One region of the Bacillus sp. AC266 genome, then DNA from elsewhere that is predicted to be linked to it. Evidence: riboswitches for the same ligand, from Rfam matches in the RefSeq annotation. Region 1 holds a riboswitch; each other region holds the start of a gene.
The links. A riboswitch is a leader RNA that binds a small molecule or an ion and turns the genes downstream of it on or off. The one in region 1 is predicted to bind S-adenosylmethionine.

Region 1 (3,283 bases):
AATAAGATTTTTTCTGATGCTAGTAACGCTTCCCAGCGAGCTTTTTCATCACCAGCCAAAGTAGTTTTAACTTTTTCAATTGTGTCATCAAACTCTTTATTAGAGTAATGATCTAAATTGTAAGGGTTATTCGTCGTAAATAGTTCAAGGAATGTAATTGGATCAGCAAAGTCAGGGCTCCAACCGTCAATTCCAATCTCGTAGTCACCTTTTAATAAGAGTGAAACTTGTTGTTTACGTGGTTGCGGTTTTATATTTACCGTTAAGCCATCTAAATTCTTTTCTAGTTGTCCTTTTAGGAACTCACCAGTTTTCTTCTCAAGGTCACCATCACTTGTTAATAATTCTAATGTTATCTTTTCAGAACCAAGTTCTTTTTTTGCTTTCTTCCATAATTCTTGTGCAGATGTTGTATCAACTTTTGTTAAATCGCCGTTTGCAGTACGGAAGTCTTTTCCATCAGGCCCTTTTGCAAAGTTTTTCGGCACGAGACTAAAGGTTGGTGTAGAGCCATCATTTAATAACGTATTTACAAAAGATTTTCGATCAATTGTTTGATCGATTGCTTGGCGTGCAGAAACGTTTTGAAGTACTTTGTTTTGCTGATTCATACGTAAAAACTGTACCCCTACGTTCGGACGTTCTTTAAAGTTAGCATCCTTTTTATATTTATCAACGAAGTCAGATGTTAGTTTTATACGGTCTAATTGTTTGGATTCGAATAAATTTACTTCTGTTGATTTCTCTTTCACAACGTTGAAATTGATTTCTTCGAGTTTGACATTATCTTTATCCCAATAGGTAGGGTTTTTCTTAAATTTAAAGCTTTGTTCATGCTTCCAATCACTTAGTGTAAAAGCTCCGTTGTACAAGATTTTGTTATCTTCTAAAGCGTACTTATCACCTTGTGCTTTAAAGAATTCCTCGTTGATTGGTAGAAATGTTGGGAACGCCGTTAAGCTAATAAAATACGGAACAGGGCGCTCTAATTCTACTTCAAACGTATGGTCATCAACTGCTTTTATACCAAGTTGATCGGATGGGAGTTCTTTGCTATTAATTTTTTTAGCGTTTTTAATATCCAGGAATAAAAAAGCATATTCAGAAGCTGTTGCTGGATCGACAGCTCTTTGCCAAGCGAAGACGAAATCTTTCGCTGTTACAGGTGTGCCGTTCGACCATTTTGAATCTCGTAAATGGAATGTGTATTTCGTTTTATCAGCACTTACTTCATGAGATTTCGCAACGCCAGGAACAGGTTTATTACCTTCACCAAGATTGTATAAACCTTCAAATACGTTTCTCATTACTTGACCAGAATCAGTATCTGTAGCACGAGCCGTATCCATTGTTCGAATCTCAGTAGGTGAAGATAAGTTTAAAACTTGCTTACTAGGTGCCTCATCTTTTGCATTTGCTCCGCTCGCTTCGTTTTTATAACTACCGCAACCAGATAATAAAATACTTACTCCTACAACTGATGCAATACCGGGTACAAACTTCTTTTTCATTTGATTTTCCTCCTAAATAGTTAATAAGATTGGATGATGATGAGGGAAATGAAAAACAAAAAATCCCTCTTTTCGTATTGAGAAAGAGGGATTTTTACGTACAAGTTATGCACCCGTATATAAACGAAGTCCCTCATTCTATCTTTCAAGCATAAAGCTTGCAGGAAGTGGCACAGTATTCAAAATGAACCTGCTGCCGAGGTTTCAAAGGGCCAGTCCCTCCACCTCTCTTGATACAATGAGAATAAATTTTATTAATTTTTGTGTTTCTTTGATAATTCAAAATCTTACACCTTAGATAATGAAGTGTCAATCAAATGGAATATAGTTCAAATTTTCAGTTTTATTAAAAATAAAAAAACCACTGCATATGGCAGTGGTTTCCCTACTAGAAGTTAAAGTTATCTGGATCTGGACCAACGCGATGATTTTCATTTAAAGCTTGAATTGCTTTCATATCATCCGAGCTTAATTCAAAGTCAAAGATGTTTGCATTTTCAATAATGCGGTGTTCTTTAATAGACTTAGGGATTGTTACAACTTCATTTTGTAGATCCCAACGTAAAATAACTTGTGCAGTCGATTTATTATATTTCGTAGCGATTTCTTGTAATGTTGGGTGATTAAGTAGCTGCCCCTGCATTAATGGTGACCAAGCTTCAAGCTGGATGTTATGTTCTTTACAGAAGGCATGTAATTCTTCTTGTGCTAAACGTGGGTGGTATTCCACTTGGTTAACCATTGGTTTAATTTCTGCAATTTCAAATACGTCTTGCAAATGGTGAATATGGAAATTACTCACACCGATAGCACGAACACGACCATCTTTATAAAGCTGCTCTAAAGCTTTCCATGATTCAGTGTATTTTCCTTTTACAGGCCAATGTACTAAATATAGATCTAAATATTCTAGACCTAATTTTTCTAATGTAGTTTCAAATGCTTGTAGTGTTGACTCGTAACCTTGATCACTATTCCACACTTTTGAAGTGATGAATAACTCTTCACGAGGAATACCAGATTCTTGAATTGCCTGTCCAACGCCTTCTTCGTTTTTATATATCGCAGCAGTATCGATACTACGGTATCCATTTTTTATAGCTGCTTTTACAGAATCAATTACTTCTGTACCATCTTCAACTTTAAAAACACCCAAGCCGAACCAAGGCATTTTCACGCCGTTATGTAATGTTGTATAGTCGTTTAAACTTGTTAAAGTCATATTAATTCCCCCTAGCTTTTTTATTGGTCGCTTCAACTGCTTGTTGAATGACTTCTGAAAAATTATTTTCATATAGAACTTTTAAGCCTTCAGCCGTTGAACCTCCTGGTGTTGTTACTTGTTCGCGGAGCATAGCTGGATCCTGATTTTGCTGGAGCATAGCGGCAGAGCCAGCAATCATTTGAATGACAAGGTGTTTTGCTGTTTCCTCATCAATACCATAGCTTTTCGTTGCTTCAATTAAACCTTCAGCAAAGTGATAGAGAAAAGCGGGTGCACTACCAGTAACTGCGGTAAGTTGGTGAACTTCCTCTTCGGTACAAAACTGTGAGGTACCGATACCTTTTAAAAGAAGTTGTAACGTTTCTTGATGTGTTTCATCTACAGAATGTCCCGTCGTATATAAGGAGATAGACTTTCCAATCCCAGCAGCTGTATTTGGCATAATCCAAGCAACAGGTGTCCCTTGGGGAAGTCTTTCTTCTAGATAAGATGGTCCGATTCCGGCAGCAACTGTCACGACAAATTGATTAGTTAGAAGAGGGGATAG
Region 2 (3,283 bases), on a different contig from region 1:
GTATACTCCATACGCTACCATTTGCTAAACGAAGCGTTTCTACTACTGAATCATAATCTCTCTTCCCTAAAAATCCTGTAAGAGGGCTATATCCTCCTGTCGCCAAAAGTTCTAAATCACTAAGTGCAATTTTGTCCATCTCGATTTCCTTTACAATGTTCGATATTTCATATGTTTCATCAATGCGGTTTACTAATTCATTTGTTGTACTCATCTTCTTATATCCCTTCTTAGCTTTATTTCAAAATCTATCTCATTGAAAGTGAAGGCCACATTCCGTCTTCATTTTCCCAGCCCATCTTCCATCTCTTGAGTTGCCACCATCACCTACAGGTAATGTACATTTCTCACACCCAATACTCGGATAGCCAACATCATGCAATGGGTTATACGGCAAACTATGTTTATATACATATCGCCAAACTTCTTTCCAAGTCCAATGAATGAGCGGACAAACTTTAATAGATTGAAAACGACGATCTTGATTTATAAACTGTGTATGCTTACGCGTTTCTGATTGTTCCCTTCTTAAGCCTGATATCCACGCTTTTTCCGCTGCTAATGATTTTTCTAACGGTAAAATTTTTCTAATACTACAGCAAAGATTCGGATTACTTTCCCATAACTTCTCTCCATGAAGCTTCGCTTGTTCATCGAGTGTAAGTTCTGGCTGTTTTTCTATAATATTTAATGAAGGAAATCTCTCGCGTACCTTCTTAATTAATTCGTACGTTTCTTGAAAATGAACATTTGTATCCAAAAATACAACTTTAGCAGATGGATTTACTTGGTTTATAAGATGCAATAAAACCATTCCCTCCACCCCAAAGCTACATGCATATACAATTTCATCTTTATATTCGTTATAAGCCCAACTTAATACTGATAGCGCGCCTTTCGTTTCATCTTCTTCAGAAAATGAAACACTATTTTCTTTCCACGTTTCGTACGTCAACATGTTTTTTCCCCCTGTAAAAGCAAAAAGACGGCTTTAACCTATTAAAAATAGATTAAAACCGCCTCTAGTTTTTCTAGTCAGCGCTTTTTACTTTAAACGAACCTTTTCACTTTTTTCTAATTGAATCACTTTTCCATCTTGCACAACAATTGTAATGGAACCATATTTCATATCAGCAAGCATCGCTTGAATTTTCTCAGATACTTCATCAAAATGCTCCCGTACGCTCACGCAAACAGCCCCCCTTTTTATTCATAAAAAAAATCTTTCCCATTTCGAAAAGACTGTTCGGTAATATATTTTACCTTATCTTTCAAAATGGATTCCATTTTGCTGGATTTAGCACCTTGCTTTCTATAAGCAGGTTGCCGAGCTTCGTAGGGCCAGTTCCCTCAGCTTCTCTTGATAAGCTTTGTATTTGTATTTTATCACAATTCTGATTTTTTTCAATCCTAGTTTTCCGATATATTTAATTATTTTTATTTTTTTAAAAGGAGCTGCCTTTACTAGACAACTCCTTCTTTCTCATTCACACCAGCTCTTTAATACGTATGCGATCGTTCCCAATGATATTTTCATATGTTTCACGTTCTACGACAATTTGTGACGTCCCGCCTTTTGCAAAGACGACAGCTGGTCTACGAATACGATTATAATTATTCGCCATCGAGTACCCATATGCCCCCGTGCAAGAAATTGCTAGTAAATCAGAAGAAGCAACTTGCGGTAAGTTAATATCCCAAATCAGCATATCTCCACTTTCACAGCATTTCCCAGCAATCGAAACGAGTTCCTCATTCTTATCATTCCCTCGATTCGCCAACATCGCCTCATAACGGGCTCCGTATAGAGCTGGTCTTAAATTATCTGTCATTCCACCATCGACTGAAACATATTTCCGAATGCCAGGAATCTCTTTCACCGCTCCGACTGTATAAAGTGTTGTTCCAGCATCACCTACGATACTACGACCTGGTTCAATCCATATTTCTGGAAGCGGATATTCACATAATGTAAACTGCTCTCTTATCGTACTTGTTACAGCGTGCACATACGTTTCAAGTGTTAACGGTGTATCTGAATCCGTATAACGTATACCGAAACCTCCGCCCACATTTAATACTTTCATCACATAATGTGTTCGCTCTCTCACTTCTTCTAAAAATTGGCGGAGTACTTCAATTGCTCGAACAAATCCAGCCGTTTCAAATATTTGTGATCCGATGTGCGAGTGAATTCCTAGCACATTATAATTTGATTTTTGCAAGGCAAGCTCAATTGCTTGCATCGCTTGACCATTTGAAACACCAAATCCAAATTTCGAATCCTCTTGACCTGTTGTTATATATTCGTGTGTATGTGCCTCTACTCCAGGCGTTACACGGATTAATATGTTCACAAATTTCCCATGTTGCATTGCTAAATCATGTAAGATTTCTAATTCTAAGAAATTATCTACTACAAAACAACCGATATTCGCCTGAAGAGCCATAATCATTTCTTCTTCTGTTTTATTATTTCCGTGAAAATGAATACGCGATGCCGGAAAACCAGCTTGGAGCGCAGTATATAATTCTCCTCCAGAAACAACATCTAAAGACATATTCTCTTCACGAGCTACTCGGCACATCTCCATGCACAAGAACGCCTTGCTTGCATATGCTACTTGATAAGAGAAACCACTTTCTTTAAAAGCACGATGAAACGCGCGGCACTTTCCTCGAATAGACTCTTCATCGTATACATAAAGTGGTGTTCCGTATTGTTTTGCTAGCTGCGTCGTATCGCACCCACCAATTTCTAAGTGTCCTTGCCCATTGATTCGGCTTGTGCCGTGTAAATACATTTAAATTCCTCCCTTATTTCCTCTAAAACTCATAACCCCAATCTTCTATTCATTGCAGCACGCTTTTAGATAGACAAAAAACGCGCGGAACAATGTTCACACGCGTTTCTTATTAGGAAAAATATATATTGAAAAAATAAACGAGTTGTTATCTCCTCAAAATAAGAAACCGCATCAACATCTCCAAATAGCTCTTCATAAAATAAATCTTATGACAGTACTACATTTATTCAATGCAGTCCCAATATATGAATAAGATGGTTATTCTTATATTTCGGCAATAGTCCCTTTCAACCTATGATCACAGATTCCATTAAATCTCCCATAGCTTACTCTTTCCTATCGCGGCCTCTACCTTTGAGAGTAGATGAGGTAAGTCTATTTAATTTTCAAACATCTAATTGTTGCTATTAACAATACCAAAGGACCATTTTATTTGTCAAACAATTTTTTATATTGTTTTTTTACAGTTTAATTTT
Region 3 (3,283 bases), on a different contig from region 1:
ACACCTTCAAAATAATTGTGCTTGTTTTTGCTCCCATCGCTTTTGAAGCTTCAATTACACCTTTATCAATTTCACGAAGTGCGATTTCAACCATTCTCGCGTAAAACGGTGCCGCTCCAATAATTAAAGCTGGCAGCGCTGCACTCGCTCCGAGTATTGTTCCAAGAAGAATCTTTGTGAACGGGATTAATAAAATAATTAAAATAATGAACGGTATAGAACGGAAAATGTTTACGAACGCTCCAATCACCGTATTAATCGCTTTATTTTCCCATAAATTATCTTTCGCTGTCATAAAGAGTAATAGTCCTAAAATAAGTCCTAAAACAAATGTGGCAAGCGCTGCGATTGCCGTCATATATAACGTTTCACCAGTTGCTTCTAACATTTGATTCCAATCAATATTTGCGATTAACTTATCCATGTGCAATCACCTCCAGCTCTACTTGATCTTGATGAATCCCTTCTATTGCTTGCTGGATCGCTGTTTCTTCACCATTTAAATGAACGACTAAACTTCCGTAAGAGCCGTTATTCGTTTGCGCGATATTTCCTTGCAAAATGCTAACTTCTATATCACCGCGCTGCATTAACCTTTGAAGTACCGGTCTTTCTACCGCTTCACCGACAAACTGCAAACGAATTACTTTTCCATCTGGATACTTTTCTATTAAACTTTCAATCGTTTCATTTGTATCTTCAGAATCAGTTAACTGCTGTACAAATCGTTTTGTAATGTCTTGCTGTGGATTACGGAATACGTCAAGTACTGGACCCGTTTCTACGATTTTCCCTTTCTCCATTACAGCAACTCGATTACAAATTTTGCGAATAACGTGCATCTCATGCGTAATCAATACAATTGTTAAGCCGAGACGCTTATTAATATCTAACAATAAATCTAAAATTTGATCTGTCGTTTCCGGATCAAGAGCTGACGTTGCTTCATCACATAAAAGTACTTGTGGATTATTTGCTAACGCTCTTGCAATCCCGACGCGCTGCTTTTGTCCACCACTTAGCTGAGATGGGTACGCGTCTCCTCTTCCTTCTAATCCAACAAGATGAATTAACTCATCGACACGTTTTCTTCTCTCCGCCTTATCGACACCTGCAATTTCAAGTGGGAATGCGATATTTTCACGCACAGTTCGTGACCAAAGTAAGTTGAAATGCTGAAAAATCATTCCGATTTCTTGTCTTGCCTTACGAAGTTCATTTCCAGTAATCGCTGAAATCACACGATTCGCAATTGTAATTTGGCCAGAAGTTGGTTTCTCTAACTGATTAAACAATCTAATTAACGAACTTTTCCCAGCGCCACTATATCCAATAACACCAAATATTTCACCCTTATCTACTTTTAAGTTGGCGTTATCTACAGCAGTGACATCACCGCTTTTTGCCTTATATATTTTCTTTACATTTTCTAATAAAATCATGATGTTCACCCCTTTTTTGTTTAAAAAGCGTAAGCGGCTCGTTTAGAACAAGAGGGCGTTGGAATCCCAGACGTAGAGGCGCTTTTTGCCTCATAGGAAGGGATGAAACGACCGACTGTTCTAGCCGCTGGAGCTGGATTTCATAAAACTTTGGATAGACTCCGCATTTTTTTATTTTTCATGCGTGTAGTCCATCGTTATAGCTCCTCTTATTATTTGAATGTCCTCCGCATTCAAACAACAAAAAACCTTTCCGCTTCTAGAGAAGCAGAAAGGTTTATATGCGTATATAACAACATTATCCCTCTCTCTCATCTCTCAAAGCATTTGCTTTGCAGGAATTGGCACCATTTCAACATAAGTTGACGGTTGCCGGGCTTCACAGGGCACAGTCCCTCCACCTCTCTTAATAAGAGAAATCAGATTAAATTTTCGTCTGATTTAAAATTTATGAAATTGTCTATATTTTATGAATTGAATTGTATCAATATCCACATGCTCTGTCAACAGAAATTTTCGTAAAAAAAGAAACTTCAGAATTTTAAGCTCCGACTGACATCGGTTTACATATATGAAACATCGATTCAACTAATAACATCGTTCGATACGTTCCAGAATATTGTACCCGTCCATCACTCATTAACTTTTGCAACCTCATATTTCCAGTCACTAATTTTTGTACATCCTCTTCCTCTAAACAAACGATTTGTTCCGTTCCTCTCGCCTCTTTCAAAAGTTCTATATAATCTCTTGAAATTTGTAACGAACAGCATTCATCTCCAAAACGAAAATTAACAGTTCTTTCTCCTTGCCTTAAAAGCGGTTCTAAATGATATTGACCATTAGCGTAATTTACAAATGATTGAAGCAAAGAATATAATTTCATCCTAAACCACATCCCTCATATCACTTTCTATTACATACCATTCCCTCTTATTAAAGGGCAATCCTGTTATTTTCGCTCGACAAATACTGTATCTATCACGCATGTCGACATATTTCCCAAGAAATATGTCGAGGCGGCAAAAACTTTGCCGCCTACTTTAATTCCGTATATAAATATTCCACCGAATGAAATGCATATATTTTCTTCATCAGTGTCCCATTTTCAAAAATAAGTAAACACGGTACACTTTCTATCCCATACTCTTTCGCTAAATGCGGGGCATAATTTAAATCTAACATTCCAATTTTCAAATCTTCAATCGTCATCTCAACGACCGTTAACATCTTCTTTGCCAATTGGCATGTTCCACACATTGGTGTATACACATATAACACTGTTTTTTCTTCATTTCCTATTAGGGCTGTAGCTTCGGCACCTGTCCAATCAATCACTTCTATCATTCCTTACCGTAAATATTCTGTATAAACGTCAATGTCTGCTCCCCATAATACATTTGCTAAATGTGAAGAAGGTGCAGTCGCCACCTCGCGATACGAGCGATCAATATAAATATGCTCTGCTTGCGGAAATTCTTTTCGGAATTGTTTCCTTAACTTTTCTCCTGCATCATCAGCATCCACTAGCACATATACGTCCTTATCAAAAAATTGATCAATGAGCTCATCCATTTTCGACAAACCAATTGTACCATTTGTACAAACAATTTCCACTGGTTCACGAATAATAGATTCAATCTTTCTTCTATCCGATTTACCTTCTACAATAATGACTTTTTCCACATAAATCATATGTCATCACCCGATCACCATATACTATACAACCTTTAACTTAGTATATAGTATATTCGTTATTTTCATGTTGTTTCCTGTTTATTTTTGCAAAAGAAAAGCGCAAGCGGCTCGCTCAGATTGCGAGGGGGATGGAGCTTCTGAGG

Region 2: another riboswitch for S-adenosylmethionine. It lies ahead of AC0IXC_RS15690 (YezD family protein); the one in region 1 lies ahead of AC0IXC_RS27035 (peptide ABC transporter substrate-binding protein).
Region 3: another riboswitch for S-adenosylmethionine. It lies ahead of AC0IXC_RS17450 (methionine ABC transporter ATP-binding protein); the one in region 1 lies ahead of AC0IXC_RS27035 (peptide ABC transporter substrate-binding protein).

The regions. Positions count from the first base shown of each region.
Region 1 is NZ_CEEDEC010000010.1:35,643-38,925, forward strand. It holds gene AC0IXC_RS27035 (peptide ABC transporter substrate-binding protein) at 1-1,511, opposite strand, end outside; SAM riboswitch class I at 1,647-1,751, opposite strand; gene AC0IXC_RS27040 (aldo/keto reductase) at 1,900-2,733, opposite strand; gene proC (pyrroline-5-carboxylate reductase) at 2,735-3,283, opposite strand, start outside.
Region 2 is NZ_CEEDEC010000003.1:482,146-485,428, forward strand. It holds gene sat (sulfate adenylyltransferase) at 1-214, opposite strand, end outside; gene AC0IXC_RS15685 (phosphoadenylyl-sulfate reductase) at 254-958, opposite strand; gene AC0IXC_RS15690 (YezD family protein) at 1,046-1,189, opposite strand; SAM riboswitch class I at 1,262-1,370, opposite strand; gene lysA (diaminopimelate decarboxylase) at 1,488-2,804, opposite strand; lysine riboswitch at 2,985-3,166, opposite strand; gene AC0IXC_RS15700 (DUF3888 domain-containing protein) at 3,256-3,283, opposite strand, start outside.
Region 3 is NZ_CEEDEC010000004.1:78,600-81,882, forward strand. It holds gene AC0IXC_RS17445 (methionine ABC transporter permease) at 1-424, opposite strand, end outside; gene AC0IXC_RS17450 (methionine ABC transporter ATP-binding protein) at 417-1,442, opposite strand; SAM riboswitch class I at 1,751-1,858, opposite strand; gene AC0IXC_RS17455 (hypothetical protein) at 1,984-2,328, opposite strand; gene AC0IXC_RS17460 (thioredoxin family protein) at 2,481-2,789, opposite strand; gene AC0IXC_RS17465 (toprim domain-containing protein) at 2,793-3,137, opposite strand.